3 regions of the Lacticaseibacillus thailandensis DSM 22698 genome follow, and region 2 is predicted to be linked to each of the others. Evidence: predicted binding sites of a transcription regulator. Region 2 holds the regulator's gene; each other region holds the start of a gene.
The links. The regulator NrdR, encoded in region 2, represses ribonucleotide reductase genes. The targets are predictions, from matches to a motif close to ACACNATATATNGTGT.
Positions count from the first base shown of each region.

Region 1 (10,826 bases), on a different contig from region 2:
GGATTACATGTTCATTAAGCATAAGACGACCGGCATGATCGTCGGTGGCTGGTGCTTCTTCTTCACCGCCTTTGCCTGCATCATGGGCATGGTACCGAAGATCAGCATGAGCGCCGACCCCGGCCAGTGGTGGTTCCAGCTGGCCCTGAACATCGCGACCCCACTGGTTCTGCTCGCGTTGGGCCTGATCCTGCCACTGATTGCCCGCCGGCACCAGCACGACCTCACGCAGGGGTAGTCACCATGACGTAACTGCCAATGAACCCAGACGCCCCGCCAACCATCACGGTCAGCGGGGCGTCTTTAGTGGGTCTACGCTTTCTATTGTGGTTTGCTATCAACACAGACAGTGTCAACCCGTTAATCATGCTCAGAGCCGAAGTTAAATAGCATCAAAATAGAGGCACCTGAGCGCAAACTCAGGTCCCTCTTACTTAAACGATCATGTCAGCTTACCCCACCGACCCGGCCATCGACATGCCAATCAGCCGGTTGAGCTCGACGGCGTATTCCATCGGCAACTCCTTGGCGAACGGTTCGACGAAACCCATGATGATCATCTCGGTCGCCTTCTGCTCGGTCAACCCGCGACTCATCAGGTAGTACAGCTGTGCCTCGGAAACCTTGCTGACTTTGGCCTCGTGCTCCATCGTCACGTCACTGGTGTGGATCTCGTTGATGGGGATGGTGTTGCTGCGGCTTTGCTCGTCCATCAAGATAGTGTCGCACTCAACGTGGGCAAAGGCGCCGCGTGCGTGCGGCCCAAAGCGGATGGTCCCGCGGTAATCGGTCGCACCGCCATCCTTGGCAATCGACTTGCTGATGATTGAGCTACTGGTGTTCGGCGCGTTGTGGATCATCCGCGCGCCGGAATCCAGTACCACCCCGTGGCCGGCGACCGCAATCGACAGCATCGTCCCCCGGGCGCCCTCACCGTTCAGATACACGGAGGGGTACTTCATTGTCACTTTGCTACCCAGGTTACCGTCGACCCACTCCATCGTCGCGCCAGCGGCGGCCGACGCGCGCTTAGTCTCCAGACTGTACACGTTGTTGCTCCAATTCTGGATGGTGGTGTAGCGGGCGTACGCGTCGTGCTTGACGAACACCTCGACCACGGCCGCGTGCAGACTATCACTCGAGTACGTGGGCGCGGTGCACCCCTCAACGTAATTCACGTGAGCACCAGGTTCAACGATGATCAACGTCCGCTCAAACTGGCCCATGTTTTCCGCGTTAATGCGGAAGAACGCCTGCAACGGGGTGTCGAGGTAGACCCCCGCCGGCACGTACAGGAAGGTACCCCCAGACCAAACAGCTGCGTTCAGGGCCGCGTACTTGTTGTCGTTCGGCGGCACCAACGTACCAAAGTATTGGTGCACGAGGTCCTCATGCTCGCGCAACGCCTGGTCCATCGAGGTAAACACGATGCCGAGGCGGTCGATCTCGTCTTTGAGGTGACCATAAACCACCTCGGACTCATACTGGGCGCTGGCCCCGGCCAGGTACTTGCGCTCAGCCTGGGGCACGCCCATCTGTTCAAAGGCGTCCTTGATGGCCGCGGGCACGTCCGCCCAGTCGCGTACCGGACGGTCGGTCGATTTCTCGTAGTAACGCATCCGGTCGAGGTCCAACCCCGACAGGTCAGGGCCAAAGCCCGGCTGTGCCATACGTTCATAAATATGGAAGGCGCGTAACCGCTGCGCCAACATCCACGCCGGTTCGTCCTTGGCGCGGGAAATCGCCCGCACAATGTCTTCCGTCAGCCCGCGGCCGGTCGAAAACAGCGGTGGGGTGTCTTCCACCTTAGTGGCCGTGGCGTCCTCATCGAGGAAGTTGACCTGGGCCGCCACCTGCTCGTTATTCTTGGTGTTCTTCGTCCGTGGCATCCTTGTCATCCCCCTTTGCTCCTGGTAATTGCCGTAACGCCGCATCCAGCGTCGTCCACGCTAACAGTGCACACTTGACCCGCGCCGGAAAGTCATGGACGCTCGCCAACGCCGCCGCATCGCCCAGCGACCGTGGTGCCGGTTGCCCGTCAACCACCATCGCTTGAAACGCCGCACTGAGCTGGTGCACCGTAGTCAATGGCGCGTCTGCGACCACCGTGGTCATCATGCTGGCACTAGCCCGGCTGATCGTACACCCGGCGGCCTGGGCGCTGATGCCGGTCACGCGCTGGCCGTCGGTGGTCAGCGCCAACGTGAGCGTGTCGCCGCAAGTCGGATTCTTGGCGGCCACCGTTGCCTGCGGGTGCGCCAATGCCACCGCGTGCCGTGGGTGGGCGGCGGCGTCCAACAGCACCTGCCGGTATAATTGTTGCAACCTACTTAGTCCCATCGAAAAACTCCTTTGCTGCCTGCACGCCGGCAATCAGCGCGGCCACGTCACCGTAACCGTTGTACACCCCAAAACTAGCGCGGGCGGTCCCGGTGATACCCAACGTCGCCATTAACGGCGCGGCGCAGTGGTGGCCAGCCCGCACTGCCACATCCTGTTCGTCCAGGAAGGTCGCCAGGTCGTGCGGGTGCACCCCGTCGAGGTTAAAACTGACGCAACCGTGGTTGGCGCGGTCGCCGTACAGGTGGACCCCATCAATCGCGTTAAGGTGCGTCCACGCCGCATCCCCAAGGGCGTCGACCCAGTCGTGCTTGGCCTCCGCGTCGGTGGTAATAAAGTCCAGCGCCGCGCCCAGACCGATGACGCCGACCGCGTTCTGACTGCCAGCTTCAAAGCGCGTCGGCGGGTCGGCCCACGTTGCCGTAGTCGGGGTGACCGTATCGATCATGCCGCCGCCGAGGTTGACCGGTGCCATCTGGACCAGGTAGTCCGCCCGACCATAGAGAATGCCAATGCCACTAGGGCCGTAAACTTTGTGGCCGGAGCAGGCGTAAAAGTCGCACCCCAACGCCTGCACGTCGACGTCCAGGTGGGCGGCGCCCTGCGCACCGTCCAGCACCAAGACGCCCCCGACCGCGTGAATTGCCGCCGCCAATTCGGCGGTGTCCGTCAGCGCGGCGCCGGTCACGTTGCTCATCTGACTAAGCGCGACGACGCGCGTGCGCGCATCAATATGTGCTAACACCCACGCCTGGTTGATTGCACCGGCCGCAGTCAGCGGGGCTACCTGGACCGTAGCACCAGTACGCTGGGCCAACGCCCGCCACGGCAGCACGTTACTGTGGTGTTCCAGTGCGCTGACGATGATGTTGTCGCCAGCGTGGACGGCGTGCGCCCCCCAACTTTGCGCCACCAGGTTTAAGCCGGCGGTCGCACCACTGGTAAAGACCACCTCGTCCGGCCGGGCCGCGTGCAACCAGCGGGCCACCTGCGCCCGGACGTCCTCAAAGCGGGTCGTCGCCGCGTAGGCCGTGCGGTACAGGCCGCGATGGAGCGGCGCATTTTCTTGCTCCATGTAGGTGGTCATCGCCGTCACCACGCTCTGCGGGTACTGGCTAGTGGCCCCGGCATCCAGGTAGTGGAGCTCCGGGTGTGCCGCGCAAAACGGGAACGCGCCCACCCACGGACTGGCTAACGCCGGTAAACTTGTCTGACTTTCAACCATTTAATTGCACCTCGATCAGTTGCTGAATCTCATCGCGCAGGGCCTTACTCATCGAGTCAGGTAGTAGCGCCAACAAAAAGCCACGAAGCACCAACCGCAGCGCTACCGGTCGGGCAACACCCCGGCTAAGGAAGTACCACAGCTGGTGCTCATCCACCGCCGCGACGGACGCGGCGTGGCCGGCCGTGACGTCATTTTCGTCAATCAGCAACAGCGGGTTAGCTTCCCCCAGTGCGTGGGGTGACAGCATCAGTACCCGGTTCTCTTGCTGGGCGTCACTCCCGCGGGCGCCCAACAGGATGTGCCCGATACCGTTCAAAATCAGTTGCGCGTGGTCGGTGATCACCCCGTGCTGGTTGATCAACCCCTGCGTGTTCGTGGCCGCGTTAGTGACCGCGGTCGTGGCCGTCAGCCGGGCATGACCACCGGCCAACACGGCCATGTTGGCCTGGGCCTGCGCACCATCCCCGACCAGGTCAACAGCGTGGTACAGGATGCCGGCGTGGTGCCCAAAACTGGCCGACCGCCATGTCAGTTGGCTGTTGGCCCCACAGGTAACGCGTCGTTCTATGACCACCGCGGTGTCGCCGTACAAGTCGTACGTCTGGTAGTCCACCTGCGCGTCCGCGGCCAACGTTAGGCTAACCAACAACCGCGTTTGGCCACTCGCCTGCCCGCGCCAGGTTTCGGCGATATGGACCGTAGCGCCGGCGCCCACCTGGAGGTTGATCACCCCGCCTTGGGTTGCCGACCCGGTAATAGTGACCCGGCCATGCACGGTGTGGGCGGGCACGGTCACCGTCAGGCTCGGTCCGGCTTGGATCAGCTGCGCTGCCAAGCGGTCGTGCGGTGTCGGAGCCGTTCCGGCCGCCGCAACCTGGATGCCAGCTGTCACCGTGACGTGCGGCTGACCCGTCGCGGGCGCTGGCGCGGGCCGCAACGCGCGTTCCCAGTTGAACTTAGGCACCGCGGGCCAGAACGCCACCCCACGGGCTTGCCCCTCGCGCCTAGCCATTGTCCGCCTCCGACAACTGCTCGTAGCCGGTGTGTTCCAGGCTCTTGGCTAGCTCCGGGCCACCACTTTCGATAATGCGGCCGTCCTTCATCACGTGCACCACGTCGGGCACGATGTAGTTCAGCAGCCGCTGGTAGTGGGTGATGATCAGGCTGGCAAAGTTGGCGCTACGCATGCTGTTGACGCCGGCGGCCACGATCCGCAGGGCGTCAATGTCGAGCCCGGAATCGATCTCATCCAGGATTGCCAACGCCGGTTTGATCATCAGCAGTTGCAAAATCTCGTTCTTCTTCTTTTCCCCGCCTGAGAACCCGGCGTTGAGGTACCGGTCCGCCATATCCTCCGGCATCTTCAGTTTGGCCAGGTTGGCGTCTAGATCCTGTAAGAACTGGACGACGGGTACCTGGTCGTCATCCCCCCGCCGGCTGTTGACCGCCGCACGGATGAACTCAGCGTTGGTAATACCCGCGATGGCTGGCGGGTACTGCATCGCCAAAAACAGGCCGGCACGCGCCCGCTGGTCCACCGACCAGTCCAGGATGCTGGTGCCATCGAGGGTAATGTCGCCGGACCGCACCTCGTAGTTAGGATTGCCCATAATGGTTTCGGACAGCGTCGACTTCCCGGTCCCGTTTGGCCCCATGATGGCGTGCACCTCACCACTACGGATGGTCAGGTTCACGCCGCGTAAAATCTCTTTGTGCTCATCGTCACTATGTACCGCGACGTGTAGGTCGCGTACTGCCAAAGTTGTCATGTTCTATTTCTCCCCAATTTATGCGTCTGATTAGTGCAAAAAGTGACCCCGCCCACGACGGGGTCACTTGCTCACCGGTCTGCGCCGCTCTCTACACCCCTAGCGTCATCCGGGCCACCCGGCTCATTCGGTCCATTGTCCACGCCGGCGTCAGCCGGAACTGCACCCGCACCTGGGCGTCCGGGGCGACCAACGCAATGGCGTGCTGGACCATCTTGTCCAGGTAATCCGTCAGCGGGCAGCCGATCTGTGTCAGCAACATCTGCACTTCGTAGTCACCGTTGTCCGTACGCCGAACGTGGTACACCAACCCGAGGTTAAGCATGTCGACCATCAATTCCGGGTCGACGGCCTGCACCAACGCGTCGGTCAACGCGGCGTCCGTAGTGGCATCAATATTCTCGGTGGTGGCGTGATAATCTGCTAACTGCATGCCCACGCCTCCTTTACCGGACCAGCCGGGACCAGATCACGACTTTGCCCGACTTGAGGGACGCCGGCACGTCAATGATCCGCTGGTTGGCACTCCCGCGAAACTGCAGGGTCAGGTCCATCTGCGCCTGCAGGAAGCGGCCATCAACCAGAATGTCCAGCAGGCGCAACAACTCCAGTTTGTCCTCCGTCTCCTGCATCAGTTCGTCCCACTTGTAGCCAGTCCAACTCCAAATGTCCTTGGTGTGTCCAAACTCCTTGCGGATCCGCCGGCAAATCTTCAGGCAGACCTGCGTATTCAAAAACGGTTCGCCGCCCAGTAGCGTCAGCCCCTGCACGTACGGTTGGGCCAGGTCCTTCATGATCCGGTCTTCCAACTCTTGCGTGTAGGGCTTCCCGTACCGGAAGTTCTGCGCCGCCAGGTTATAACAGCCTGGGCAAGCAAACATGCAACCCGATACATATAGTGAGCACCGCACACCCTCACCGTCGACAAAGTTGAACGGCTTGTAGCTCGCCACGTACTGGTGCGACAAATCTGCGGCGCGCCACTCGCCCGGTTTGGGGTTCTTCGGCAACGTCCGTGTACTTCTTCTTGCTGGATCTCGTTTTGGCTCAGCCATTGGTACCCCCAATCACGTCGAGCCCGAAGCTCATGTGCTTCTTCCGGCTGACGATTTCCTTGTGCCGACCGTGGACCATGGGCCGCTGGTTCGGGTTGCCCAGGTAGCCACAGGTCCGCTTGACCACGTCACAGGTCTGCGGGTCGGTGTTGCCACACTGTGGACATTTAAATCCGCGCGCGGTCGGCTTAAATTCACCTTTGAACCCACACTTAAAGCACTGGTCGATCGGGGTATTCGTCCCCAAGTAACCGATACGATCGTACGCGTAGTCCCAAACCGCCTCGAGGGCCTTTGGGTTTTGCTTCAGGTTCGGGTACTCACAGTAGTGAATAAACCCACCCGAGCAGTACTTCGGGTAATCCTTCTCAAAGTCGATCTTCTCAAACGGCGTCGGGCTCTTGCGCACATCGTAATGGAAACTGTTCGTGTAGTATTCCTTATCGGTAATGTCCTTGATCCGGCCAAATTTACGGATGTCCGCCTGACAGAAGGTGTTGGTCAGGCTTTCCGCCGGGGTGGAGTAAACCGAGTAGTGGTAACCCTCGGCGGCCTCCCACTGCTTGCAGTGGTCGTAAAGGGCCTTGACCACGCTGATACTAAAGTTCTTGGCCTCCTGGTTGTGCTCCCATTCGGGGCCATAGAAGACGGTCCCCACTTCGTACAACCCAATGTAGCCCAGGCTGACCGTGGCGCGGCCGTTCTTAAACAGCTCGTCCACGTCGTCGTCTGGCCCTAGCCGCTTACCAAAGGCGCCGTTCATGTACAGCGTCGGGGCGTTCTTCGGCGTCGCCTGCTTGGCCCGCGCAATTTTGAACGCCAGGGCCTCGTGACAGACGTCCAGACGCGATTCCAACAGCGCCCAGAACTGGTCCTTGTTGCCACCAGATTCAAGCGCGATCCGCGGTAGGTTGACGGTCACCACGCCCAGGTTCATGCGCCCGGCGTTGACCTCCTTACCATTCTCGTCGTGCCAGCCCTGCAGGAAGCTCCGGCACCCCATTGGCGCCTTGAAGCTCCCGGTCAACTCGACGATCTTGTCGTACATCAGCACGTCGGGGTACATCCGCTTAGTCGCGCACTCCACGGCCAGCTCCTTGATGTCATAGTTCGGGTCGCTAGGCCGCAGGTTAGTACCGCGCCGCAGGGTGAACACCAGCTTCGGGAAGATGGCGGTCCGCCGCTCGGTGCCCAGGCCCTTGATGCGCACCTTCAGGATGGCACGCTGAATTTCGCGCTCGATCCAGCTGGTACCGAGGCCAAAGCCGACGGTCGTAAACGGCGTCTGCCCTTGAGAACTGTACAGCGTGTTGATCTGGTATTCCAAACTCTCCATGGCCTGGTAAATATCCGCTTTGGTCTTACTGCGGGCGAACTCCTCCTGCTTATGCGGATCGTCGATCCACTCCTTGGCTTCAGCCAGGTGCCGCTGGTAGTTCTTCAAGGCGTAAGGTGCCAGCACTTCGTCAGTTCGGTCACTGGAACAGCCACCATACTGACTGGAAGCCACGCTGGCGATGATCTGCGCCATCTGCAGAACAGCGGTCTGGATCGACTGCGGCGTACCCATCTTGGCGTTGCCAATCTGGAACCCGTCGCGCATCATACCAGCAAAGTCGATCAAGCAACAGTTAGTCATCGGGCTGTACGGCTGATAATCGAGGTCGTGCCAGTGGATGTCACCCTTCATGTGGGCTACGGCCACCGCTGGGGGCAGCATTTTCAACCCCTGCGCCCGGGCCACGGTCCCTGCCGTCAAATCACGCTGGGTGTTAAAGACCTCACTATCCTTGTTGGCATTCTCGTTGACGACGTTGCGGTCGCGACTTTGCAACCGGTTGAGCGCCGCGTCGAGGTCCTGAGCCTGCTGGCGCCGGGCGAGCTTGGCGCCCCGGTACTGGTGGTAAGCGTCGGCTGCTGCCGGGGCGTGCGTGGTGAGCGTCTCCTCGACGGCGGCCGCGATGGCGTTAGTGTCCGCTAACTGCCGGGCGCGGACCAATAAATCATCGCGTACGTCCTCGGCCAACTCGGTCTTACCGGCCGTCACGGCTGCGTCGACACTCGCTAACAACTTCACGTCACTGAACGGCTCCCGCACGCCGTTATGTTTATTGATCGTCACGGTATCCTGTTTATACGCTAACATGCCTACACCCTCCAAGATTCAAGATTGTTTATGTTCAATAATACACATGCTACGATATCACGTATATTATAGTCGCTTTGAGGCACTATATGTAGTAGTAATCGGGCTCATTTGGGGTAAGATGACACAATATCGTGTATGCTTACAAATACTTAGTTATGAAAACGCACGCCCGGCAAGCATTCAGCTTACTGGGCGTGCGCATTAGATAATTTGGGCATAAGCCGATGAAATTTTGGGCATACATCAGACCTGCAAAAATCCGTGGCGCTGCGATGACGTCACTTGAACAGGTGAAACGGCTTTTTGGTCAACTCCATGTCCACCGCCCGGTACATGTAACGGGCGGCAATGGCACGGTAAGGATGCCATTTACGGCACTTTTTCATCACCGCCTGCCGGTGCCAGTCATTGGTCTTGTAGACCCAACTGTACCCCTGCAAAAAGGCCACGTCCTCAAACGGCAACACGTCCGGCCGATCCAACACGAAGATCAGGTACATCTTCGCCGACCAGTTACCGATTCCGCGTACGCTGGTGAGATCGTGTAATACTTCGGTGTCACTCATGTCGGGGTACTGGTCAAAATCAATGGTATGGTTAACCACCGCGTCCGTCAACGCGCGGATGTAGCGCACCTTGGCCCGGGAGATGCCAATCGACAACAGTTGCGCATCGGTCAACTGGTGGATGGCCCCCGGCGTAACCGGACCCGCGACCAACGCGGCCAGGCGCCGGCTGAACACCGCCGCGACTTTGTTTGACAACATCTGGTTGATGATCTCCCGCACCATAAAGGCATATGGCGACGGGGCCAGCGTGTAGCTGATGGACCCCACCATCTGGATGACCTTAGCCAGGTGCTTATCCTTGGCACACAAGTACCGTACTGCTGGCGTGTCCGCTGTTAATGTATGCACTGCTGGCATGAACGTTCCCCCCTAAACTCGTCATCCCTAAAACACGAATAGCCGACGAGCATGCCCGTCGGCTATTCATTGCCATTATTTAGTGATGTCGTTACCAAAGTACTTCTTGGACAGACGGGTCAACGTCCCGTTCTTCTTCAGCACCTTGATAGCCTTGCTAATGCGGTTGCGCAGCGCGCCGTTGTGCTTACCGACCATGGCAGCAATCTTAGCGGGTGCTACTTCACTCTTCTTCAGCTCGGTGACCTTGAGACCCTTAGTATCGTTAGACTGCTTGTAGGCGTACCATGCGGGCATCGAGTTAATTGTCCCGGCTGCGCGGCCCTGCCTGATCATCTGCAAAGCCGTGGTGAAGTCACCATCATCGATCAACTTGGCACCAGCCTTCTTGGCTACGAGGGCGTTATCCGTCCCCGTACCTTCAACCAGCGTCTTGCCCTTGACCCCTTTGAGGGTGGTGAGCTTACTACCCGACTTGGTGATCAGCGCCGAACGACTATAAATGTACGGCGTACTGAACAGGTAAGCCTTGCGCCGGGCTGGCGTGGGCGTGATGTTGTTCATGACCGTGTCGAACTTACCACTGCCCAAACCGGCAATCAGGGAGTCCCACTTGGTCGGTACAAACTTGGCCTTAACGCCCATCTGCTTCGCCACGGCTTTGCCCAACTCAACTTCAAACCCCGTCAGCTTACCGTTCTGACGGTAGGAGTACGGCTTATACGTGCCTTCGAGCCCAATTGTCAGTTCGCCCTTCTTGAGCAACTGACTCTTGTAGCTGGTGGCCGCGTGGGTCGCCTGCGTGTGGGTGTGGGTAAAGGTTGCCAACGTCAACGCACCCACCATGGCGGTCAGGGCGGCCGCCAACTTCTTCAAGTTCAACTTCATGATCAATATCCCCCTTGTACAGTTTCTACTATATATTTAGTACCCCAGTTATTCCAGCGTGGCAAAGGTCATCGCGGACACAAAGTTGCGAATGCGCTGATTATCCGTGTGGAAGAACGCGTCGCTACTGCCGTCAAACTCAATGTTGCCGTTCTCTAGGAACACGATCTTGTCAGCAACCTTCTGCGCAAACGCCATGTTGTGCGTGACGATGATCATCGACTGCTGTTCGCGGGCAATTTGTAGCAAGACCTTCAGCACGCCCAGTTCCAGCTCCGGGTCCAGGGCACTGGTCGGTTCATCCAAAAAGATGTATTCCGGCCGCATCGCCAGGCTGCGAGCAATCGCCACCCGCTGGGCTTGGCCACCAGACAGCGCGCTCGGGTACGCGTCGGCTTTGTCCGCCAGCCCAACTTTGCCCAACAACTCCTGCGCCCGCTTGGTCGCAGCCGCGGCGTCCTGCTTGAGGAC
Region 1 is NZ_AYZK01000004.1:91,389-102,214, reverse strand. It holds gene FD19_RS07150 (amino acid permease) at 1-238, shown strand, start outside; gene sufB (Fe-S cluster assembly protein SufB) at 453-1,889, opposite strand; gene sufU (Fe-S cluster assembly sulfur transfer protein SufU) at 1,861-2,340, opposite strand; gene FD19_RS07135 (aminotransferase class V-fold PLP-dependent enzyme) at 2,327-3,565, opposite strand; gene FD19_RS07130 (SufD family Fe-S cluster assembly protein) at 3,558-4,580, opposite strand; gene sufC (Fe-S cluster assembly ATPase SufC) at 4,573-5,337, opposite strand; gene FD19_RS07120 (metal-sulfur cluster assembly factor) at 5,429-5,770, opposite strand; gene nrdG (anaerobic ribonucleoside-triphosphate reductase activating protein) at 5,784-6,392, opposite strand; gene nrdD (anaerobic ribonucleoside-triphosphate reductase) at 6,385-8,538, opposite strand; gene FD19_RS07105 (DNA-3-methyladenine glycosylase family protein) at 8,820-9,467, opposite strand; gene FD19_RS07100 (transporter substrate-binding domain-containing protein) at 9,543-10,355, opposite strand; gene FD19_RS07095 (amino acid ABC transporter ATP-binding protein) at 10,404-10,826, opposite strand, start outside.
Region 1: a site for NrdR is predicted at 8,621-8,636, ahead of nrdD (anaerobic ribonucleoside-triphosphate reductase). Genes of this name have one in related genera too.

Region 2 (10,826 bases):
CGTCCCTGACAGACACGTCTGCAAGACAATTTGTTCGCCCTGGCTAGCACTCACAATATGGTTCCATTCATCACGACCGGTATGAACATCATACCCCTGGTCGTTGACATCAGCCGTACTAGTCACGTGGTACGTCCGTACCTGACCATTAACATCGGTCACGGTCACGGCACTACCAACGCCTAGCTGGATAATTGCACCAAAGTTCGACGTGTTGTGGCCAATGATGTGGGTCGACTGACCGTCACTCACTGACAGTCGCGTCTGCCCACCCCAGGTTTCCACATAGTTACCTGCGGGCGCCGTGGTAGCACTCATGCTGCCCTGAAGAACGGGCATCGTGATACCCAGAAAGCTGATGCGCGGTCCTGCCGCGCGCGGCGTCGGAGCCGGCGTCGGTGCATGCTGGGCTGGTGCCCGAGTGGCACTCGGTGCTGGTGTCGACGTGGCTGGCTTGGCTGCGGTCGTGGTGCCAGCCGTGGGGCTCGTGGCCCCACTGGCCGTCGTTTGACTACTACTTGAAACGTTCTTGGTACTGGTGGTGGCGCCATGAATCTGACCGGCCGGGACGGTCTTGGCGTTGCCCTGACCATGCGCCTGCGTGGCGGCATTCTTGTTCGCCAACTGAACGGATACCGCTTGCTTGGTCGCCTGTTGTTGCGCACGGCGCTGCATCAGTGCGTGTGCTAATAGGTTGTCCGTGGGTGCAGGCGGTTGGAAACGACTGGTGCGGGTGACTACCGGTGATTGTGTCTGTGCATGCGGTTGACCCACCCAGAGTCCAACGGAAGCAACCATCAAGGTTACTGTACCTAATACTGCATATTTAGTTTTCATAAATAACACCCCTAAACTCACACCCCGGCGAGTTGGTTCGCGGGAATTCCGGTGTTCCCCAACACCTCCTTTGAACACCCTAATCATACTGGGCCTAGCTTATCGGAACAACTTATTTTCTGTAAGGATTGTGATAATCCGGTAAAAATGCGTAAAAAAATTGCCCTACCATAACGGTCAAGGGCAATCCCGCACAAGCTACCAGCACGATTATACCGGCAACTAATGCAACTATTATTCAAATCAGTAATTATTGTTGTGCGTTACAAAGCACGCTTACTTTTGCGCGCGCGCATCAGTCCGTGAGTAATTGGCCACATCGGCCGCAATAGCCGAAACAAACATGTTCACTGACTGGCTCATCGAATCCTGTTCGCCATACCGACGAACCGAAACGGATGCGGAGGCCAATTCGTCATCCCCAACCACGACGGTGTACGGCACCTTCTGGGTCTGGGCCTCACGAATCTTGTAACCCATCTTTTCGTTGCGGTCATCGACCTTCACACGGATCCCTTCAGCAATCAACTTAGCCCTCACGTTGTTAACGTAGTCCAAGTGGGCCTCGTTGTTAACCGGAATCATGACAACCTGGGTTGGTGCTAACCAGGTTGGGAAGGCACCCTTGTAGATTTCAGTCAGGTAGGCGATGAAGCGCTCCATCGTGCCCACGATTCCACGGTGGATCATCACTGGACGGTGTTCCTCACCATCGGCACCCACGTAGCTCAATTCAAACTGTTTTGGCAGCATGAAGTCCAACTGGATGGTCGACATCGTTTCGTCGTTACCCAAAGCCGTCTTGGTTTGGATATCCAGCTTGGGGCCGTAAAATGCGGCTTCGCCTTCGGCTTCGTAGTAGTCCAAGCCGAGGTCATCCATCGCACCCTTCAGCATGCTCTGGCTACGGTTCCACATCTCGTCATCGTCAAAGTACTTGGCGGTGTTTGCTGGGTCGCGGTAGGACAGGCGGAACGTGTAGTCGGTAATGTTGAAGTCGGCGTAAACGCTCATGATTAGCTGCAAGATCTTCTTGAATTCATCCTGCACTTGTTCCAAAGCCACAAAGGTGTGACCATCATTCAAGGTCATTTCACGTACACGCTGCAGGCCGGACAAAGCACCTGACTTTTCGTAACGGTGCATCATCCCCAGTTCGGCGATCCGCATTGGCAGGTCACGGTAAGACCGGATGTGGTGCTTGTAAATCTGGATGTGACTTGGGCAGTTCATTGGCCGCAGTTCCAGCATTTCGCCATCACCCATGTCCATTGGTGGGAACATGTCCTCACGGTAGTGCTGCCAGTGACCGGAAGTCTTGTAAACATCCAGGTTGGCCAGAACGGGCGTGTAAACGTGCTCGTAACCGTCAGCTACTTCGCGGTCAATGATATACCGCTCGATGGTCCGACGAATTGTGGCACCATTAGGCATCCAGTATGGCAGGCCCGCACCCACTTTGGGGTCAACGAAGAACAGATCCAGGTCACGACCAATGACACGGTGGTCGTGTTCCTTAGCTTCCTGACGCCGCTTAGCATCGGCTTCCAGATCGGCTTCCTTGTAGTACGCCGTCCCGTAGATCCGTTGCAGCATTGGGTTGGAAGACTTGCCTTCCCAATAAGCACCAGCAACACTCAGGAGGGCAAAGTGCTTGAGGGGCTTCAGGTCAGGCAGCAGTGCGCCCTCCTGGAAACCAACAAAGTCGCCCAACTGGTGCGCGGCAATTGGGTCACCAGCGGCCTTAGCCAACTGGCTACGGTAAGGGTCATCGCTAAACTTAGCGACCGCGTCGGCCTGGCTCAAGCTAACCGCCTTGATGGGTTCATTAGCGGCGATGATGGCCTGCATCTTGTCCTTCACGGCGTTCAACTCATCAACAGAGATTTGGGCGCCATCCTGGTCAGTATCAACGTAGAACCCATCTTCGTCGGCGTGAGCTTCACCGAAACGCATCTTGGGGTTGAGCTGAGACAAAGCTGCAGCTAACACGAAGGCCGCGGTGTTCCGCAGAACGGCGAGACCGTCGTCACCATCTTTGGTGACGATTTCGATGGCGCCATCGTGAGCGAGTGGGGCGTTCAGGTCAACGAACTGACCGTCCAGCTTACCGGCGATGGCCTTCTTGCCGAGGGTGCTACTGATTGACTGGGCAACGGCCAAGACGGTCGTGCCATCATCAAAGTTTTTGACGTTACCATCAGGGAATTTCAATGCAATTGACATATGTAACTCTTCCTTTCTTTTTTGACGGGCAACAAAAAATCCCTGACGTCATTAATGACGTCAGGGACGAATTCACTTCGCGGTTCCACCCAGTTTGGCACAGCACGACACTGTGTCCACTTGTTCACCCGTAACCAGAGTTCAGGGCCCTACGGCAGTCTCGAGAAGTGGTGCGGATCCTGCATGTGCGAGTTCCAGCTACTGTCGCACTCTCTGAAGTTGCAGTTCCTTTTTGCTTCCGTCTTCGATACCTGTATTAAAACACACTTGTTTATGAAAGGCAAACAAAATTTAGGGAGTAATTCCCCGCGGTTCAAAGCAATAGCGTAAGGGGCTTTGGGTAAAAGGCCCGAACCTGGCCCTTTATTCAGAGCACCTTATGTAGCAGCCTTTGCGCGGAACCGCTCGTTGCAATACCCCATGGTAGCCACCAAGCACCACCGCACCGCTACTGTGGCCGCCGGTTCCGTCCACCGACCACTACCTCATGGCTTAAGAAGCGGATGCGCTGCATGATTCGCTGGGCCTTGACGGTCTCGTTATTGCCCTGCTCCCGACCGGCCAGAAAGTTCTCCAGTTCGGCCATCGTCTTGTTGGAACTAAAGCAAGTCGGCAAGTCTTCCTGCATCCGGTACTGCAAAATGACGCCCAGCACGTCATCACGCAGCCAAGCACTCCAGGACTCCGCGCCAATGTCATCCAGCATCAGCACTGGTGCCCGCTTCACCCGGTCAATTTCGCTAGTGACCGTGTTAGTGGCAATACTACCCTTCATGTTCACGGCAAAGGTGGGAAAGTGTAGCAACGTCGTCCCCACCCCAAAGTCAGCTAAACTGTTAGCGATGGCCCCAAGCAGGTAGGTCTTACCGACGCCAAACGCCCCTGTGAGGTACAGGCCGTGCACGTGCTCGTGGTCCGGTTTAACGACCGCATTCACGAACATCGTCGCTGCCGCCAAAGCCTCGGTCCGGTCCGTCTGGTCGTACTTAAGGAGGTCGGCATCCCGAATGTCCTTCGGCATGTTCATTACGGTCACCAAATTACTTTTGGCCCGCTGCGCATCCGCCGCTACTTTGGCCGCCGTGGGCTGATAAGCAATATCAATCTGGTGGTTGCTAATGACCAACTGGGGTTCATATCCCGGGATTGGCGGTGTCGCGCCCGCGTCGAGCTCCTCGCGCAATTTAACGTACTCAAAGAGCTTCGCCGCGCCAGCATCCACCGTGGCTTCCGTCAGTTCGTGCGCATGGCTCCGCAAAAACGCCTGCACGTCACTATTATGTAAGACCCGCTCAATGGTCTGCTGGTAACGCTGCCCCCAATCATGATCGGCAAAGTGGCGTTGGAGGTACGCCGATAATCGTTCAAGTTGTGCCATGAGTTACTCCTTCTTCTGCTGCCGCTTGCGAGCCAACTCCTGTAACTGTGCGTTGAGCTTGGCCTGGGCATCCGCTGAAATTTTTTCCTTGGGGGCCACATAGTCCTGTTGGGCCCACTCAGGAACTGGCTCACTGCGCTTACCCCGCCGGTTGCCCGAACGCTGCTGGACCCGCTGTTGTTGCTTGGTGTTTCCCGCTGCATATTGGTGAATCTGCGTCAGCGCTTGTTCCGGCGTATGCACCCCAGCGGCTGCCCAACTGTTGGCCAAAATGTCCAAGAAGTTGGCGCTGACGTTGCCATTATCACTGGTACGCAATGCATAATCCACCATAACGTTGATTGTCGCCGGCGAGAAGATCCCGCGCTCGGCCAAATGCTGCAAAGCCTTGATCTCACTACGACTAGCAAACATCCGACTGTCCTGTGCCTGCTTCGCGGCGTTAATAAACTCCCGCGGGGTCATCGACTTGGCGCGTGCTAACATTTCCTGCTCCCGCTCGTCAGTTGGTTGACTTGGTTGTAATGCGGTCGCGGCCGCACTGGTTGCGGCCGTTGCTTCACTACCCCGGGCCCAGAAATGGCTACCGTGGACCCGTTCAAACTGCTGCTCCACGTTACGTCGCAATAGCCGCATATCCAACTTACCGGTCAGTAAATCCAAAGCCTGACCAATTTGTGCCGCCAACGTGGGCTCGTCCAAACCGTAGAACCCGGCCAGCTGCTGCAAGGCATGCTGGTTCTGCGACAGCGTGCCACTTTGGATGTTGGTATTACTCAGTAAGTTCCGCAACAGCTCCCAGTCTAACTGCACCCCAGAAATTTCCGGACTCGCCGTTCCGGCTGACACCACGGCCGACTTGCTGGTACTCACGGTAGCTGGTGGCGTCGTCGCCTGAGCCGTAACAATATCAAACACGTCGCTGAACGCCAACGAGATATTGTGCATGTCGGGCCGGCGGACGGGGGTCAACTCAAACTCGTGCACAAGCTCGTCGTACCGCGTCTCACCGACCGTATCAAACAACAAAATACCCAGCAGATCGTCCGCAAAAAACTTACTCGGGGCCACCGGTGCATGTAATTCATACACGTAGTGACGCGCCGTATCGACCTGGGTAAAGGTCTGCACAAGCTGTAACGCCTCCAACCGAACCCGAGCGTCGTACAACTCATCGATACCGACCCCCAACATCCCCATCAACCGCGTGTGCGGGTGCCGATCCTGCGAAAAGACCGGGTGGCGCTTACTTTCAGCCCACAAACTGGTGTACAACGCCGTTGCCACCGGTCCCAGGATCGGTTGGTAGAGGTACGTCAGGGTACGCCGATCCACGTCGCTGTATTCCGTTGCCTGCGTGGCTAAATAATCGTCCTGCGGCATAAAATTTGCTGGTTTACGCACGTACCCACCTCCTTGAAAGTTGGTGCCCAATGCACCTTAAATCAAACCACTACATAAGCGCACGGGCGCAACCGGATCAACCCCGTTCACGCCCGTCACTTTTCCTGTTTATCCTTTTGTTCCCGCTTCATCATGCCTTGGAGCTCATCCATAAAGACCGACATGTCCTTAAACTGCCGGTAAACACTGGCAAAGCGAATGTAAGCAACATCGTCAACGTCCGCCAACTTTTGCATAACGAACTCACCGATACTTTGACTAGAAATTTCGTTCTCGCCAATCGCCCGAATCTTGGCTTCGACCTGCTCGACGATCTGCTGCATCTGTTCCATTGTAACCGGGCGCTTTTCAGCCGCACGAATCAGCCCCCTGAGGACCTTTTCCCGGCTGAACTCCTCACGGGTACCATTTTTCTTAATGACCAGGAGTGGGGTTTGTTCCACCCGTTCAAAGGTGGTGAAACGAAAACCACAATTTTCGCACTCCCGCCGCCGCCGAATTGCTTCGCCACCCTCAGTTGGGCGGGAATCAACGACGCGCGAACTATTTTTATGACAATGTGGACACTGCACGTTCATACCCCCACAGAATATTCGACCGCCGTGACGTCATGCGTGACGCCACGGAACACCCGTCACGCTCATTATACCAAAACCTACAAGCTTTGCGTGTTGAGGATGTGGGCGATGAGTTGTTGGACCTCCACCCGCCGTAACTCAGCGGGAACGTCGGTGTTGATGGCAAAGTTGGCGCGCGCCACTTTTTCGTCCAGTGGTAGCTGGGAATTGATCCGCGCCAGGGCTTCATTCACCGTCAACCCATCACGCACGGCCAGACGTTCTTGCTGCCGCTGCGCGGGTACGGTCACCACCGCGATTCCGTCAAAGTAATCCTCATAGTGCTGTTCGTACAGCAACGGCACGTCAGCCACTACCAAGTCGGCCCCGGTACCGACCGCACGCTTCAGTTCACGTTCAAACTGGGCACGAATAGCAGGTTGCATGATGTCGTTAAGCCGCTTAAGGCGCCGGGGGTGACCAAACACCACTTTAGCTAACAGGCCGCGGTTTAGGGTCCCATCACCCTGGATGATCATGCTACCAAACTCATGTTGTAGCGCCGCTAGAATTTTGCTGCCGGGCACCGCTACGGCACGCGCAATGCCGTCCACGTCAATGACGGGGTACCCGGCCGCGCGAAAATCGTTCGCAACCGTAGTCTTACCCGTAGCAATACCACCAGTAATGCCTAATTTATACGTCATGCCAGTTCCTCCGCTGGTTATTCTGCGCTCGTGGGCGCAACCTGGCAGTGCGGACAAAAGTGCGTACCACGACCGCCGACTTTGATCTTTTCAATTTTCGTACCACACCGCGGGCAAGGTGTGCCCTGATGCCCATAGACAACGAGGCGGTCTTGGAACCCACCCTGTTTGCCCTGGGCATCCACGTATGAGTGCACCGTCGTACCGCGCAGCTTGATCGACTCCGCCATGATGGCAATGATGGCATCATGGAGGCGAGTCACCTCGGCGGGCGTCAATGAGTTAGCGGGCCGTTCGGGATGAATGCGGGCACGCCACAAACTTTCATCCGCGTAAATGTTACCAACCCCGGCCACCGTTGACTGGTCCAAAATCACCGACTTAATGGCCTTCTTATGCTTGGCCAATTTAGCACTGAAATCGGCCACAGTAAAGTCTGTGGCCACCGGTTCGGGCCCCATTGACGCCAAGCCACTAATCGCGACGTTTTCCGTACCCGTTCGTACCACGTTCATGCGGCCAAACTTGCGCGAATCCATGTACCGCAATTCTGAACCATCCGCAAAGGTAAACCACACGTGCGTCCAGCGCGCGTGCGGCGACTCATGGTCGGTCGCTAACATGTACTTACCTTCCATACGCAGATGGCTGACGAGAGTCCAACCGCCGGTCAGCCGCAACAGCAGATACTTGCCGCGCCGGTCGACCCCGGTGAACGTTTGGCCCACTAACCGTTCGCGCACTTCATCCAGTCCGTCACGTAAGATGGCTTCCCAGTCCGTGCCAATGGCGACAATTTGCTTACCCTTGATCAACCCGGTCAGCGTGCGCCGCACCGTTTCTACTTCTGGCAACTCTGGCATACAATGGTCCTTCTTTCGTTCTGCGTTGTTAACTACTTAGCGTCAAACCACGTCCGCCCGTGGTTCGTCTCGACTTTGAGCGGCACATCTAGCTTAATGGCCGCATCCATCACGCCAGCGACCACATCTCGTAGCTGATCCATCTCGGTGGCTGGCGCCTCAAAGATGAGTTCGTCGTGCACCTGCAGTAGCATGCGCGCTTGCAAGTGGGCAGCAGCCACCGCCGCGGGCATCCGCACCATGGCTACCTTGATGATATCGGCGGCGCTCCCCTGGATGGGGGTGTTCATCGCGGTCCGTTCCGCAAAGCTGCGCAGGTTAAAGTTACGGCTATGAATATCATGCAGGTACCGACGCCGGTGGAGCAACGTTTCCACGTAGCCCTGTTCGCGGGCCGTGGCGACCATCTGGTCCATATACTCCCGGACCTGCGGATACTGCTCAAAGTAACCCGCGATAAACGCCTTGGCTTGAGCGCGGGTAATACCAATGTTCCGGGCTAACCCAAAGTCACTGATACCGTACACAATGCCAAAATTAACGGCTTTGGCCTGCCGGCGCATGTCGGGAGTGACCTCATCGGCACTCTTCAGGCCAAAAATCTTCATGGCCGTGTTGGCATGGATGTCCCGGTCCTCTTTGAAAGCCTCCTGCATGTGCGCATCACCCGAAATGTGGGCCAGCACGCGCAATTCAATCTGCGAATAATCCGCACTGAACAGCTCCCAACCAGGTTCACTAGGCACAAAGGCGTGCCGCACCTGCTTGCCATCACCGCGTGCCGGGATGTTTTGCATGTTGGGGTCAACTGAGCTCAGACGTCCAGTCTGTGTTAAGGTCTGCAGATAACGGGTGTGGATCTTGCCGTCAGGCTGAACCGCGTCCTGTAGCCCCACGACGTAGGTGGACTGAATCTTGCTAATTTTACGGTAAGTCAAAATCTTCTGAATGATGGGGTGCGCGGTCTGCAACTGCTCCAGTACCGCCACACTCGTTGAATACCCAGTCTTGGTCTTCTTCACCACGGGCAGTCCCAGGTCTTCAAACAATACAACACCCAGTTGCTTAGGCGAGTTGAGGTTAAATTCGTGACCGGCATCAGCATAAATCTGTTGTTCCAACACGGCCAGCGAACCACTTAACTGCTTGCCCATCTCGGCCAAAATAGCGGTATCCAAACTAATACCGTTATACTCCATGTCGCCCAGGACCCGCGCTAACGGTAATTCCAGGTCGGTAAACAGCTTGGTTTCGTCCTGATTAGCCAACTCGGTGGTCAACCGCGGCCGCAACGCCAGTAATGCCGCCCCCTTTTGCGCCAGGTGATTACAGAAAACGTCACGATCGGGTAAGTGTAACTTGGCCCCCTTGCCGTAAACGTCCTCATCAGCTGGTAGCGCATCATAATTATGTTCGCGCGCCAGTTGCCCCAAATCATTACTATTTTCGTCCGGATTCAACAAGTACGAAGCCAGCAACGCATCAAAGTCAGGATGTAAGTCCAAACCGAGGTGCCGACCAGCGACCAGATTACGCTTAGCGTCAAAGACGGTTAGTTGCCGCGCCGGGTCCCCCAACCAGAGGGCAAACTCCATGTCTTGCAACAACGACGTATCCGTCGACACAAAGGTGTGCTCCGCGTCAGCGACCACGAAACCCTCAACCTTGGCCGTGTGGTAATTTTCGGTCAACATTTCCAACTCAAACGCTACCGGCGCGTGTAACTGCATGGCTGCGGCCAAATTATCGGCCGTGAGCTCGGTGTATTCCACCTGCGCCGCGGGGGCCGTACCCTGGCCACCCATCCGCTTTAAGGCCTGGCGCATGTCCATCCGCTGGTAAAACGCGCGTAGTTGTTCATAATCCGGGCCCTTGAAATCAATGTCATCCAGACCAATGGTGAGCGGAGCATCCTGCCGAATCGTCGCTAAGTCCTTGCTCATCACGGCTTGATCATGATCGGCAACGAGATGTTCCTTCATCTTGCTGGCCTTAAGGTCGTCCAGGTGCGCGTAGAGATCCTCAACTGACCCGAATTGTTTGATCAGTTTAATGGCCGTTTTCTCCCCCACCTTAGTCACACCGGGATAGTTATCCGATGTATCGCCCATTAACCCCTTGAGATCAATAATTTGGCGGGGCGTCACGCCTAACTTTGCCTGTACGTAAGCTGGTGTGTACTCCTCAAGTTCCGTGACCCCCTTCTTGGTCACAGCAACCGTCACACGGTCAGTGGCCAGTTGCGTTAAGTCCCGGTCACCAGTCACGACCAATACGTGGTCGCCGGCCGCGTCTGCTTGCTTGGCCAGCGTCCCAATAATATCGTCGGCCTCGTAATTAGCCAGCTCGTAGTGAACAATGCCGTGTCCTTCGAGCATTTCCTTGACCAGGGGGAGTTGTTCTAACAGTTCATCGGGAGTCTTTTGCCGGCCAGCTTTGTAATCACCATATTTCGCCGTCCGGAAGGTTTTGCTGCCCGCATCAAAGGCGACCAGAATCTTGTCAAAGTTTTGACTCGCCAGTAAGTTGTCCAGCATGTTATTCACACCCATGATGGCGTTGGTGTGCACCCCGTCGCTGTTAGTGAACCGGTCCAGCGACGTATAGGTCGCGTAAAACGCCCGGAACGTAATTGAATTACCATCGATTAATAAAATATTGTCAGCCACGGTGCGCACTCCTTTGCCAATCACGAGTAATTTACTAATATCATTGTACCAAAAGCCCGTCCTCGCTAATAGGGGTGCACAGCCAGTAGCTCTTTTGCGCGTACTTGGTGCCACGCAGCGGCTTTGTGCAGCTCACAGTCCGAATACCTGAGGGGCATCAGGGTAGGCACAATGACGCGTCGACG
Region 2 is NZ_AYZK01000001.1:660,966-671,791, forward strand. It holds gene FD19_RS03000 (sortase domain-containing protein) at 1-837, opposite strand, end outside; gene thrS (threonine--tRNA ligase) at 1,114-3,063, opposite strand; gene dnaI (primosomal protein DnaI) at 3,512-4,441, opposite strand; gene FD19_RS03015 (replication initiation and membrane attachment family protein) at 4,445-5,845, opposite strand; gene nrdR (transcriptional regulator NrdR) at 5,941-6,417, opposite strand; gene coaE (dephospho-CoA kinase) at 6,501-7,109, opposite strand; gene mutM (DNA-formamidopyrimidine glycosylase) at 7,127-7,972, opposite strand; gene polA (DNA polymerase I) at 8,005-10,641, opposite strand.

Region 3 (10,826 bases), on a different contig from region 2:
TACCCAGTCTTAGCGGATGATCTAGCTGCACCGCACTACGTACTGCGGTGGCTAGTCATCTTCGGTTTTTGGTGGGTCAACCACCCGTGGTTGGACCCGACCGCATTAGCTGTTGGTACCCTATTGGCACTCACCGCCGCCGTGGTCTACCCCATCCGCAATACGGTGCACTACCGCTGGTGGGCCAACACCATCTTTGCCCTATGGCTCTGCTGCCTGTTCTGGTACCACATGCCTGGGACCACCATCGCCATCCAGGTGCGTTACTCCTTGATGTACCTCGTCATGAATGCTTACGCCTTCATCACGTGGTCCCACGATCAGCGTGAGGCCCAGGCCAAAGAAGCGTTGGCTGCCAAGGTCAACTACGACACTTTGACTAACGCGGGTAGCCTCAGCAAGTTTCGCGCCGACGCCAACCAGGAATTTGCCGACGCCCAACAACATCACGCACCTATGACCATCCTCGCCATGGACATCGACAACTTTAAAAACGTCAACGATACCTTCGGCCACCCCGCTGGTGACGCCGCATTGATCCACATGGCGGCCCTATTGGAGGACTTCTTGCAGGACGTTGACGCGAACTACCGCCTCTACCGTACCGGCGGCGAAGAATTTGCCGTCTTGTTGCCAGGCCAGACTACTGACGAGTTCCTACCAACGGCCCAGCAATGTTTGGAAACCGTCCGCCGCGCCCACTTTGATTACCACGGACGTAGCAACCGCCTCACCGTCTCCATGGGCATGACGGAATGGCACCCCGGTGACCAGTCGGTGAACGATATCATTCAACGGGCTGACCATAACCTGTACCTGTCCAAACAACGTGGCCGCGACTGTATCACCATGAACGACCAAACACCGGAAACCAGTCACCTGCGCGAAGTCACGCTGACGTACGCGTTTTACACGCAGCCCATCGTCAACATCAATACCGCTGACGTCTTTGCGAGCGAATTACGCTTACGGACCTACGATGATGGCGAGTGGCGCAGAGCCGACGACTTCAACGTGGGTGCTTCTACGTTGACCCACATCTTGATGCACGTAGCCGAGCAACTGTCCGTACACCGCCTCAACGGCGACTTCTCGTTGGCCGAGTTACAAACGACCGCCATCCACGACGGACTGATTGAATTCAACCGCGACGCCAACGTGACGTTTACCATCGAGCTAACTGCTATCCCCGACCAAGCCACGTTCCTCCAGGTGGCACGTGACTACCGCCAGTACGGTATCCACATTGCTTTGGCCAACACCGGCTGGGACATTTCCTACGCCGACGCTTGCGCCGTGATCGATCAGGTTGACATGGTGAAGTTCACGATGGACCAACCGGGACCGGATGGGTACTCACCCACGCAGTTCGCCAAGATCAGCGAATGGCGGAACCTGGCGGAAAGTCACCACTTGCCGTTCGTCATGCACGGCATCGATTCCGACCGCGACTTGAAGCTAGCCCGCACCATGGGCATTAAGTACGGTCAGGGTTATTACTTTAGCCGTTCCGTCTTACCACGCATCGTTTAACAATCAAAAAAAGGTAGTACGTCCACTCAATGAATGAATGTACTACCTTTTTAATTACCCCATAATCGCGTTGTCCCACCGCTCGGCGCCGGCCAACACAAAGCGGCGGTCATTATAGCTACGCAATCGAAACGCCCCTTGCGTGTAACTGACGTGAGCGACGGCCGCATTACCAATGGCGGCACTGTCCATCGGCATGCCCAAGCTAGCCAGCCACAACCAAATCACGGCCCCGTGACTAACTAACAGCACGTTGTCCTGGTGGGTCGCAGCGGCACGTTGGGCGATGATGCCCACAGTGTCGTTAAAACGTTACTGAATAGTGGCGACGCTCTCCGTACCACCCATGCCCCACCGACAGTTAGCCACGTGGGATAACTCGGCCACCTGGTCCACGGTAAACTCGGGTTGCCCAAAGCGGTCGGTGCTCTTGGTCAGCTCGATCATCGCGGCGGCGCGTTGCGCTTCGCTGTGGCCTTCAAATACACCAAAGCTTTGTTCCCGCAGGCCAAACCACTTGTGCACCGTTAGCCGTTGGTGTGCCGCCGTGAGGGCCAGATTGGCCGTCTCCACCGCGCGGCGTAAGTTGCTGCTGTAGGCGGCATCAAAGTTGATGCCCGCAGCCGCCAATCCGCGCCCGAGCGCCATGGCATCGTTGATACCGCTGGTGGTCAGCGGTGAATCCACGATCCCCTGCACAATGCCACGCACGTTGTATTCAGTCTGGCCGTGCCGTGCTACCCAAAGTTCAACCATGCTGCCAACCCCTCTCACTCAAGCAAGTAATTGTGATTACTAGATAGCTTAATTGTGCCACGGCTGGTCAGCCCCGGCCACCCGGTACCGCTTTCTTTACCATTTTTCATAAATTTTGGTCCAGCCCAATTTTGTCAATATGGGCGCTAGTCCCCGGCCTAACGCCATTGCGTATGTACCAAGTAACTAGACCAAATTAACCTCAGCTTGGCACTAAGCACGGGTAGTGGTGGATACCAACCATAAAATCCGCCACGTGGTGCTTGCACCTGGTGTACCCATCCCCGCGCCGAATGTGGTCCATAAAACTAAAAAGGTGCTCCGTAGCACGTCGAAAAAACGTACTACCAAGCACCTCGGATAAAAACTATTTGAGTGATAAATCCATTACGTCCACGGTCTGGATGTTTCGCGGCGTCAGCGCCGCCCGGCTTTGACCCACCACCTGGAACCCACGTTCTAGCCAGAACGACCGGACCGCTTGGTTAGTGGTCACAACGGCCACCCGCAATTGCCGACGACCAGCGGCAGCAAAATGCTGGGCCAATCCGGTCACCACGCGCGTACCCAGACCCTGGTGTTGGTACTGCGCTGGTAGTAGCAGTAAGCCAATATACACCGTCTGCGCGTCGGGGTAGCCATCCAGTAAGTCCAACACGCCGATATTCGCGCCAGCCAATTGCAAAATACCAAAGTGCTTTTGGTCGGCTGGCACGTTGTCCGGACGGGCAGTCCTATCATGCTCCACCATCGCCCGGTCTGGGTACGGATCACCATTGTTGCGGAAATACTCTGCTGCTCCCTGATACAGGTCCAAAACCGTGTGCCGATCCGCCATGGACCGCACCGGTCGCCATTCAATTTTGCCCATTGCCAATGCCCCCTAATCTACCTGCACTTGCAATAAATCTACCGCCACGTGCACACTGGCTGGTGGCGTCGCCAGGAGCGCGGTTTTGGCATCCACCGGGGCTTGCCACGTCAGCGGCGTCATTGCCACCACGTCAGCAAACAGTGCCGGTGTCACCGCAAAGTCATAAGTAATCGGCGTCACCGTGGCGTGAGGATAGACCTCCAGGAACCGGTCCAATACTTTGGCGTTACTGTAACTGCCTTTGGGCGTACCGGCGTATAGGCCTTGGCGCAGCTCCCGTAAATAATCTGCGTCCGGAATAATCTTGAAGATCCGGCCACCGGGGCGTAACACCCGGTTGAACTCCGCGTAAGCACCAGGCGAAAAGAGGTCGATGATGGCGCTGAACGTCTGCGCCAAAAACGGCAGTCGTGCCAGGTCCGCCACGCAGAAGAACACCGTGCTATCAAGCGCCCCGGCCAAATTGATGGCTGGTGCCGAAATGTCGAAGCCGATACCCGTCGCTCCGTGCGCCGCCAATTTAACGGTGGGCGTCCCTTCACCGCAACCGATATCGAGGAACCGATCGTCCGGCGTCAACGCAGACGCAATGCGCGTCACGAAAGGATCAAAGAACCCCGCCTGCAAGACCCGCCGTCGGGCTGCCAGCATGGCCGTGCCGTACTCGGTGGCCACCGGGGCGTTGAGAAAGTTGACGGTCCCCTTTTTGGCCAGATCAAATTGGTGGTGCTGTGGGCACACCAGACTGGTGCCAACCATCGTCAACGGTGCGTGGCACACGGGACAAGCAAACAGCGGTCCTTGCGCCGCCACCATCTGGGCCTTGCTTTCGATTTTACGCACACTGCTACCTCCGTTCTATCCTGACCGTTCCGTTGGTGCTGCGGGTCGCAGCGTTCAAAGTACCCTGCCAATCACTCATTGGCACCACCATTGCGGCATGCACTCATACTCGCAGTTCATTTTAACATGGGTCAGCTTATCGACCACCCACGATGCGGTCGCGGCCGCCCTGCTTAGCCCGGTACAATTGACCATCGGCGCGGCGGAACACCGCGTTGGCCCGTTCATCACCGGGGACAGTGGCACTAATCCCGAGCGATGCGGTTATGCGGACCACTTGCCCATCATCGGTACGTATCTGCAATTGGCGGATAGCAAACTGGCAGCGTTCCGCCAACCCCCGCGCCGTCGCCAGCGTGGTCTCGGGCAACACCACCATAAACTCCTCGCCGCCCGTGCGGTAGAGCCGTGCCCGGGCATCCACGTCGCTAAGCAGCATCTGCATGGTGCTACTAAAGCTCACCAGGGTACGGTTACCCACCAAGTGCCCGTACGTATCGTTGATCTGCTTAAAGTGGTCAATATCCAGAGCGATAATGACGTACGGCGTGCCACTTTGGAATAATTGCAGGGTATCATCACGAAAACTCATCCAGTTACGGGCTCCCGTCAGCCCGTCCGTGCGAGCATTGCGGGCACTGTCCATGCTGCTGACGTGGTCGTTATGCAACAGTACCGTGAAAACATAGCAGGCAACTACGCTCAGGCCAAAGCTGACGAGCAAAACGAGCAGATTACCCTGCAACCGGTAGGTCGGGTCGGCCAGCACCCAGAAACCTGCGCCCAGGTATACTTGCACCAAGATGGTGACCACGGGGTGCGTGTCAAACGGCACAAACCGTAACTGTTCTAACCATAGCAATAATGCGTACCCGATAAACAGGAGCGTCACGGTCCAACTGATGGTACCAAAATGTACGCTGATCAACGCGAAGGTCCAACCGGTCGCCAGTAATTTGTTCCGCAACGTCATAATCACGTTATTGTACGTCGTCATGATCAGCAACACGCAGTTGGTCAAAATTAACCCCACCGTATGCAGTGGCAACACGTCGACCATACTCAAAATAACCGTCGTCGTTACCGCTAAGAAGGCGGTATACGCCAGTTCGTGACGCCACGGCCAGGTGACCGTTTCTTCAACGTCCCAATCGATCCAGTGCATCAATTGCTGCAATAGAGCGATAAACGCCACGCTGAAAAAGGTCATCACGACCCAAGTAAAGCCAGTTACTGCCAACATCACTTTTCGTCTCCCCGTACCGCGATTGACTGCTCACGGTAAATTATCCACCACATTATAGCGAATCATCGGGACTTATCAACGACAAAAAACATTAAAAAACGGCACCACGCGTGCACTGGGCGCGCGCATTAAAAAAGGGGCACCGCCCCGCATGCTACCGGTTAAACCGGTGGCGGAATGGCACCCCTACAATTAACGTTATTATTCGACGGGCACGGTCCGGTGCTCCTTGATTTCAGCAAAGCGCTGTGGAGACAGCTTGCCCAAATCAACCAGCTGCTGTTCGATCTGGTTCAAGACCGTGTTCCGGTCAGCAAGGTCGTTCACAAAGTCGTACTTGTCGCGGTCGACAGTTAAGAGCGTGGAACGCGTGTAGCCCTTAGACCATTCGCGGTACGCCTTGTTGACCCGGTTGTAGTAAGAAACCAGTTCCGGCTTCTCCCGGATGTCTTCCATTTCCCGGCCACGGTGTTGAATCTCGTCAATTTCATGGTCAGGGTCAATTTGCAGGTAAACGGCGAGGTCTGGTAACCCGTTCCACGGGCTCCCGTTGACGTTGGCTTGCATTTCTTGTGACAAGGTCACGTAGATGTTGAAGTCTACGTCATCAATTTCACCGTTCTGGTGTAACTGGGAAGCCATCACGAAGTCTGACTCTAGGGAGGAATCCAGCACGGCGTTTTCCTGCATGACGGCCTTCTTCAACTGCTGATAGCGGAACGTCAGGAACGCAATCTGCAAAATCGTCCCGGTCGTTTTACGACTATCTTCACCAGCTGCGTAAAACTTTTGCAACATCTTGGCAATCATGCCGTTGCCTTCTACGTCTTCATAATAAGCTGGTGTCCCTAAGTCTGCGGACAGCAATTTTGTCAGCGACGTCTTACCTGCGCCGATACTACCAAGAATATAAATCATGTTCTAGTCCTCGCCTTTTTCTTGTTAACTACCAAAAGCGAGCACGCCGCCCGCTTCAAATGTACCTTATTCACTTTACCAGTTTTGCCGTAAATTGGTAGTACCAATTACAGATCAATGAGTACTACTTCAGGGTGTCAAGACCCAGGCGCTTACGGCCGGCGTTAAACCACGGGCTGACCGTGAAGGCCAGGATGTCGTTGATAACGTAGATGCTGGCGTTGATGGCCATGGCCAGGCTGGCGTCGCCCTGAGCAAAGGTGATTGCCCAAAGCACCAGCTGCGCAATCCCACTGAACAACCACCAGAAGTACTGGTTGCTGTAACGCAGGAAACAGACGATCCCACCAGTCAAGGAGATGGAGAAGGCTAAACCATCATAAACGGGACGTGGATCGTTGGTCAGGTGACCGATCAGGTAAGCACTCAAACCCCATACGATCAGGGTAAAGGCCAGGGAGATGACCCATTCCTTGGCCCCAAACTTGCGCAGGTGATTCTTGGTGTCGTCGTTCCAGCTCCGTACACTGATGAGGACGGGCAGGTCCAGCGTGACCACGTACGCAATCTGTTCAAAGATGGACAGGTAATTGCGTGCAGAAAAACCGACGATGATGAAGCAGGCAGCACTGACAAGGCCCAACCAGCCATTGACGGCCTTAGTGGCGTTGATGGCCAGCACACACAACACCCCGAGCATGGTCCCGCAGAACGTAATGACGGTCAACCCCGTAATTTTTCCGTTAACCAAGGTCATGATCTGGCAGCCCAATGCGAACCAGAACAGGTAGTAATTCTGTTGTGGCCAACCCTTTAACTGCTTGAACAACCACTGGAAATAGTTCTCTGATGAATCCATTGCAAAAAATCCCCTTCGCTATATAAAAATCTCGTTGTTAGAACAACTGCTGATTATTATGCAGCGAAACTTTTTTGAATTAAAGTCTTGAATACACTAGATATTGATGTTATGGAGACATCTGACCCACTATATAGTATGGCTAGTGGCCAACACACAATAAACCCGCTAGCTGGCCGCGAGGCGTACATGTTAACGCTTTTCACACGGGGGTGCACCACAAACATTGCACGGTGATGATAAATTTTGGCATATGACTAACTGTGCCCCACCGGCCAGCCATGGTTGCCCCTACCGAAACTTGCTTCTCCCCACAGGCAGGAATTGAATTGCACACGCGCTAACGCCAATTTCAGACTGGTGGTCGAACGGCGCAGTCATGGTGAGACTGTGCGGGTATCCAGCAGTAACAATGCCATCACCCTACCCCAATCAAAACCACTTACCACAAAAAAATTGCCCCAGGTGTTGCACCTGCGCCGGGGACGTGCTACGATACTGGCAATTAAATAAATTAAAAACAGAGGAAAGACCAGTAAGATTTTAGCGCCCCCGCCAGTGAATTGAGGCTAGTGGAAACTCAATCGGGATGGACAGAATCCGAACAACACTTTCTTAGTTGCTAACCCAAAGGGCACTGCCTGAGTAGGCTTAGTCGTCACCGGGACGTTATGGCCGGCGGAGTATGTTAGTACTCTATGAGGTGGTTTATTTGAAATAAACAACTTGGGTGGTACCGCGGAAACCTTTTCCGTCCCATGATTTGGGACGAAAGAGGTTTTTTTCTTTGGTCCCGCGTTGAATGTCACAATTGGATTTAGCAAAGGAGCTGCGCCCATGCATTTGATTATTCCTACTGATTACAACCCGAAGCTGTCCGTGAAGGAGACTGAGGCGGCCATTCGTTATATTCGTGAAACTTTCCAGGACGAGTTCGGTGCCGCGATGAACCTATCCCGGATGTCCGCGCCCATGTTTGTTGAACAATCCACGGGCCTTAACGACAACCTTAACGGCGTGGAAACACCCGTTCACTTTAGCATGAAGGACATGCCCGACCAGGATATTGAGGTGGTGCACTCCCTCGCCAAGTGGAAACGCGCCGCGCTGAAACGCTACGGCTTTGGTATGCACGAGGGGTTGTACACCAACATGAACGCCATTCGCAAGGACGAAGATCTGGACAACATCCACTCCATCTACGTTGACCAGTGGGACTGGGAAAAAGTCATCGCCAAAGACGAACGGAACCTGGATACCCTGAAGGCTACCGTACGCCAAATTTTCAAGGTCCTGAAGCACATGGAACACGAAGTTTGGTACAAGTATCCGCAGGCAGTGTACCACTTACCCGACGCCATCCACTTCGTCACCACACAGGAACTGGAAGACCGGTGGCCCGACAAGACGCCGAAGGAACGCGAGGATGCCATCACCAAGGAATTGGGGTGTGTCTTCCTGATGCAGATCGGCGGCCCACTCAAGAGCGGCAAGCGCCACGACGGCCGTGCCCCCGACTACGATGACTGGCAACTCAACGGTGACATCCTGTTCTGGTACGAACCGTTGCAGCACGCTCTGGAGATCTCCAGCATGGGTATTCGCGTTGACGAAGACGCGCTTCGGCGGCAACTCAAAGCTGCCCACGCGGAAGACCGGCTACGGTTCCCATTCCACCAGCAACTCCTGGCCGGCGAATTACCGTACACGATTGGTGGCGGCATTGGCCAATCCCGCGTGTGCATGTTACTGCTGGGTAAGGCCCACGTCGGTGAAGTCCAGGCGAGCGTCTGGCCGCAGGAGATGCTCGACCAGTGTGCGGCGGCAAACATTCAGATTCTTTAACTTGAGCCAACAAGGCGGGGACAGCCACGTTACGACTGTCCCCGCCTTGTTCTATGCTATTTGACCAATTCTGGGTCCTCAATCACGATGCGGTCACGTCCACTTTGCTTGGCCCGGTAGAGGTTGCGGTCCGCCTGCTTGTAGGCGTCGTTAAAGCTATAGTGACTGTCGTGCACATTCGCCTGCCCAATGGATACCGTAATCTTAAGTTGGGGGTCAACACTATTAAACCGCATGGCTTCCACCCGGTGCTTAAAGTGTTCCGCGGCGGCGGCGGCTTGGTGTGGATTCAACGCCACGTCCATGATTACACCAAACTCTTCACCGCCCAAACGGTACGCCTTGGCGGGCCACGGTGCCCCCGCGGTACAGTTACTTAAACCGCGCGCGACGGTTGCAAGTACGCGGTTGCCCGCCAAGTGTCCGTAGGTGTCATTAATGCGCTTAAACCAGTCCACGTCCAGTTCAAAGACCGAGTAGCCCTGCTTGTGTTCCTCATACTCGGTAAAGTGTTGCACTAGGGCCTCGTTGAACGTGTTAAAGTTGTTCAGTTGGGTCAACCCGTCCACGCGTGCATTCCGCGCAAGTTCACGGGTATTCTCAAGGGCGTTGATGAGCGTTGTTGAGTACTCGAGGGCCACGACCCCTAGGATAAGCAGTCCGAGCCACTGTCGCAGCCAAAAGCCCGGCACCACCGTAAACGATTCGTTCACCAACATGGCATGATTTAGCATAACGGCGGCGGCCCCAGTTAATAGTAGCAAACCGTACTGAACGAACCGTGATTGTCTGGTCCAGTCACGCCATAAATAATCCACCGTCGTACAGGCCAATACCAGGAGCAAACTAATCCACACAGCCGGCCCATTATGGACCGTCCGCGCCCACGCGTACAAACAAACGATGGCGTCAACACCCACCAACTGCCACCAGCGGCGACTGCCCGTGACCACCAAAAAGATGGTCACCGCTAACATGTTCATGTAGGCCCAATGATAGCCGTAAACCTGTGGACCCATGTTGTTGTTGATCCACGACTCGGTGTAAAGGTACGCTAAAAAGACGGCCCCTAATGCAACTTTAATCTGCGGTCGCCAACGCGCCACCCAGGACGGATGCGTCTGCAGATCCACCCAGTACACTGAGGCAATAATACCCAACAACACCGTGACGTTGGTCAGCAGCACCACAATAAACGCGCCCGCCATACGGAACATACCGGTATTCATGCTCGCCTCAACTCCCCTTGAACCAACCGCAACCAGCGCCAATGGTGCACCGCGTCCCCACACGCTAGTTACCTCACCATCTGCTTAAATGATAACGGTTAATTATTCCGTCAATACTTACGGACTGATTGTAACACGCATTACCCTGACTTAACCGCAAGACGCACAAATGTCATGTTCATCAACCAGCCCTAGATAAAAACAGGGGGTGCCACCAGCTAACTAGTGGCACCCCCTTCCCTATTATCTATTCGAGTTTGAACTCCTGGGCGGGCACGTCGCGCGTGCCACCCCCATTTTCCACGTAACGCCGGTCGTTATAGCCGAGCAGGGTGAAGCGACCTTGGCCGTAAACAATTTTGGATACCGCCACGTTCCTGATGAAATCGGCCGTATCCGGCATCCCCAACGAGTTGAGCCACAACCAGATAATCGCGCCGTGGGCGACCACGAACACGTTATCCTGGTGTTGAGCCACCGCCGTTTCGCTGATTGTCGTCATTGCTTGGTTGAACCGCTTCAGGCTCATGTGGCTGTTCTCGGCGTCGCCGCCACCACGATGGACGTCCAGAATGCGCACCAAATCGACGAGCTGCTTCATGTTGAGCCGCTCCACGTTCGGCACCCCGGCCTCCCGCAACATGTCCGCGAGTGCGCCCTGTCGCTGTGACTCCGGCTGACCATCAAACAGACCAAAATTTTGCTCCCGGAGCCCTGCCATCT
Region 3 is NZ_AYZK01000002.1:72,187-83,012, forward strand. It holds gene FD19_RS04005 (GGDEF domain-containing protein) at 1-1,533, shown strand, start outside; gene FD19_RS09955 (histidine phosphatase family protein) at 1,588-1,830, opposite strand; gene FD19_RS09960 (histidine phosphatase family protein) at 1,846-2,289, opposite strand; gene FD19_RS04020 (GNAT family N-acetyltransferase) at 2,657-3,160, opposite strand; gene FD19_RS04025 (putative RNA methyltransferase) at 3,173-4,006, opposite strand; gene FD19_RS04030 (GGDEF domain-containing protein) at 4,143-5,249, opposite strand; gene FD19_RS04035 (deoxynucleoside kinase) at 5,454-6,170, opposite strand; gene pnuC (nicotinamide riboside transporter PnuC) at 6,295-7,029, opposite strand; T-box leader at 7,544-7,791, shown strand; gene asnA (aspartate--ammonia ligase) at 7,867-8,874, shown strand; gene FD19_RS04050 (GGDEF domain-containing protein) at 8,931-10,103, opposite strand; gene FD19_RS04055 (histidine phosphatase family protein) at 10,351-10,826, opposite strand, start outside.
Region 3: a site for NrdR is predicted at 7,156-7,171, ahead of pnuC (nicotinamide riboside transporter PnuC). Genes of this name have one in related genera too.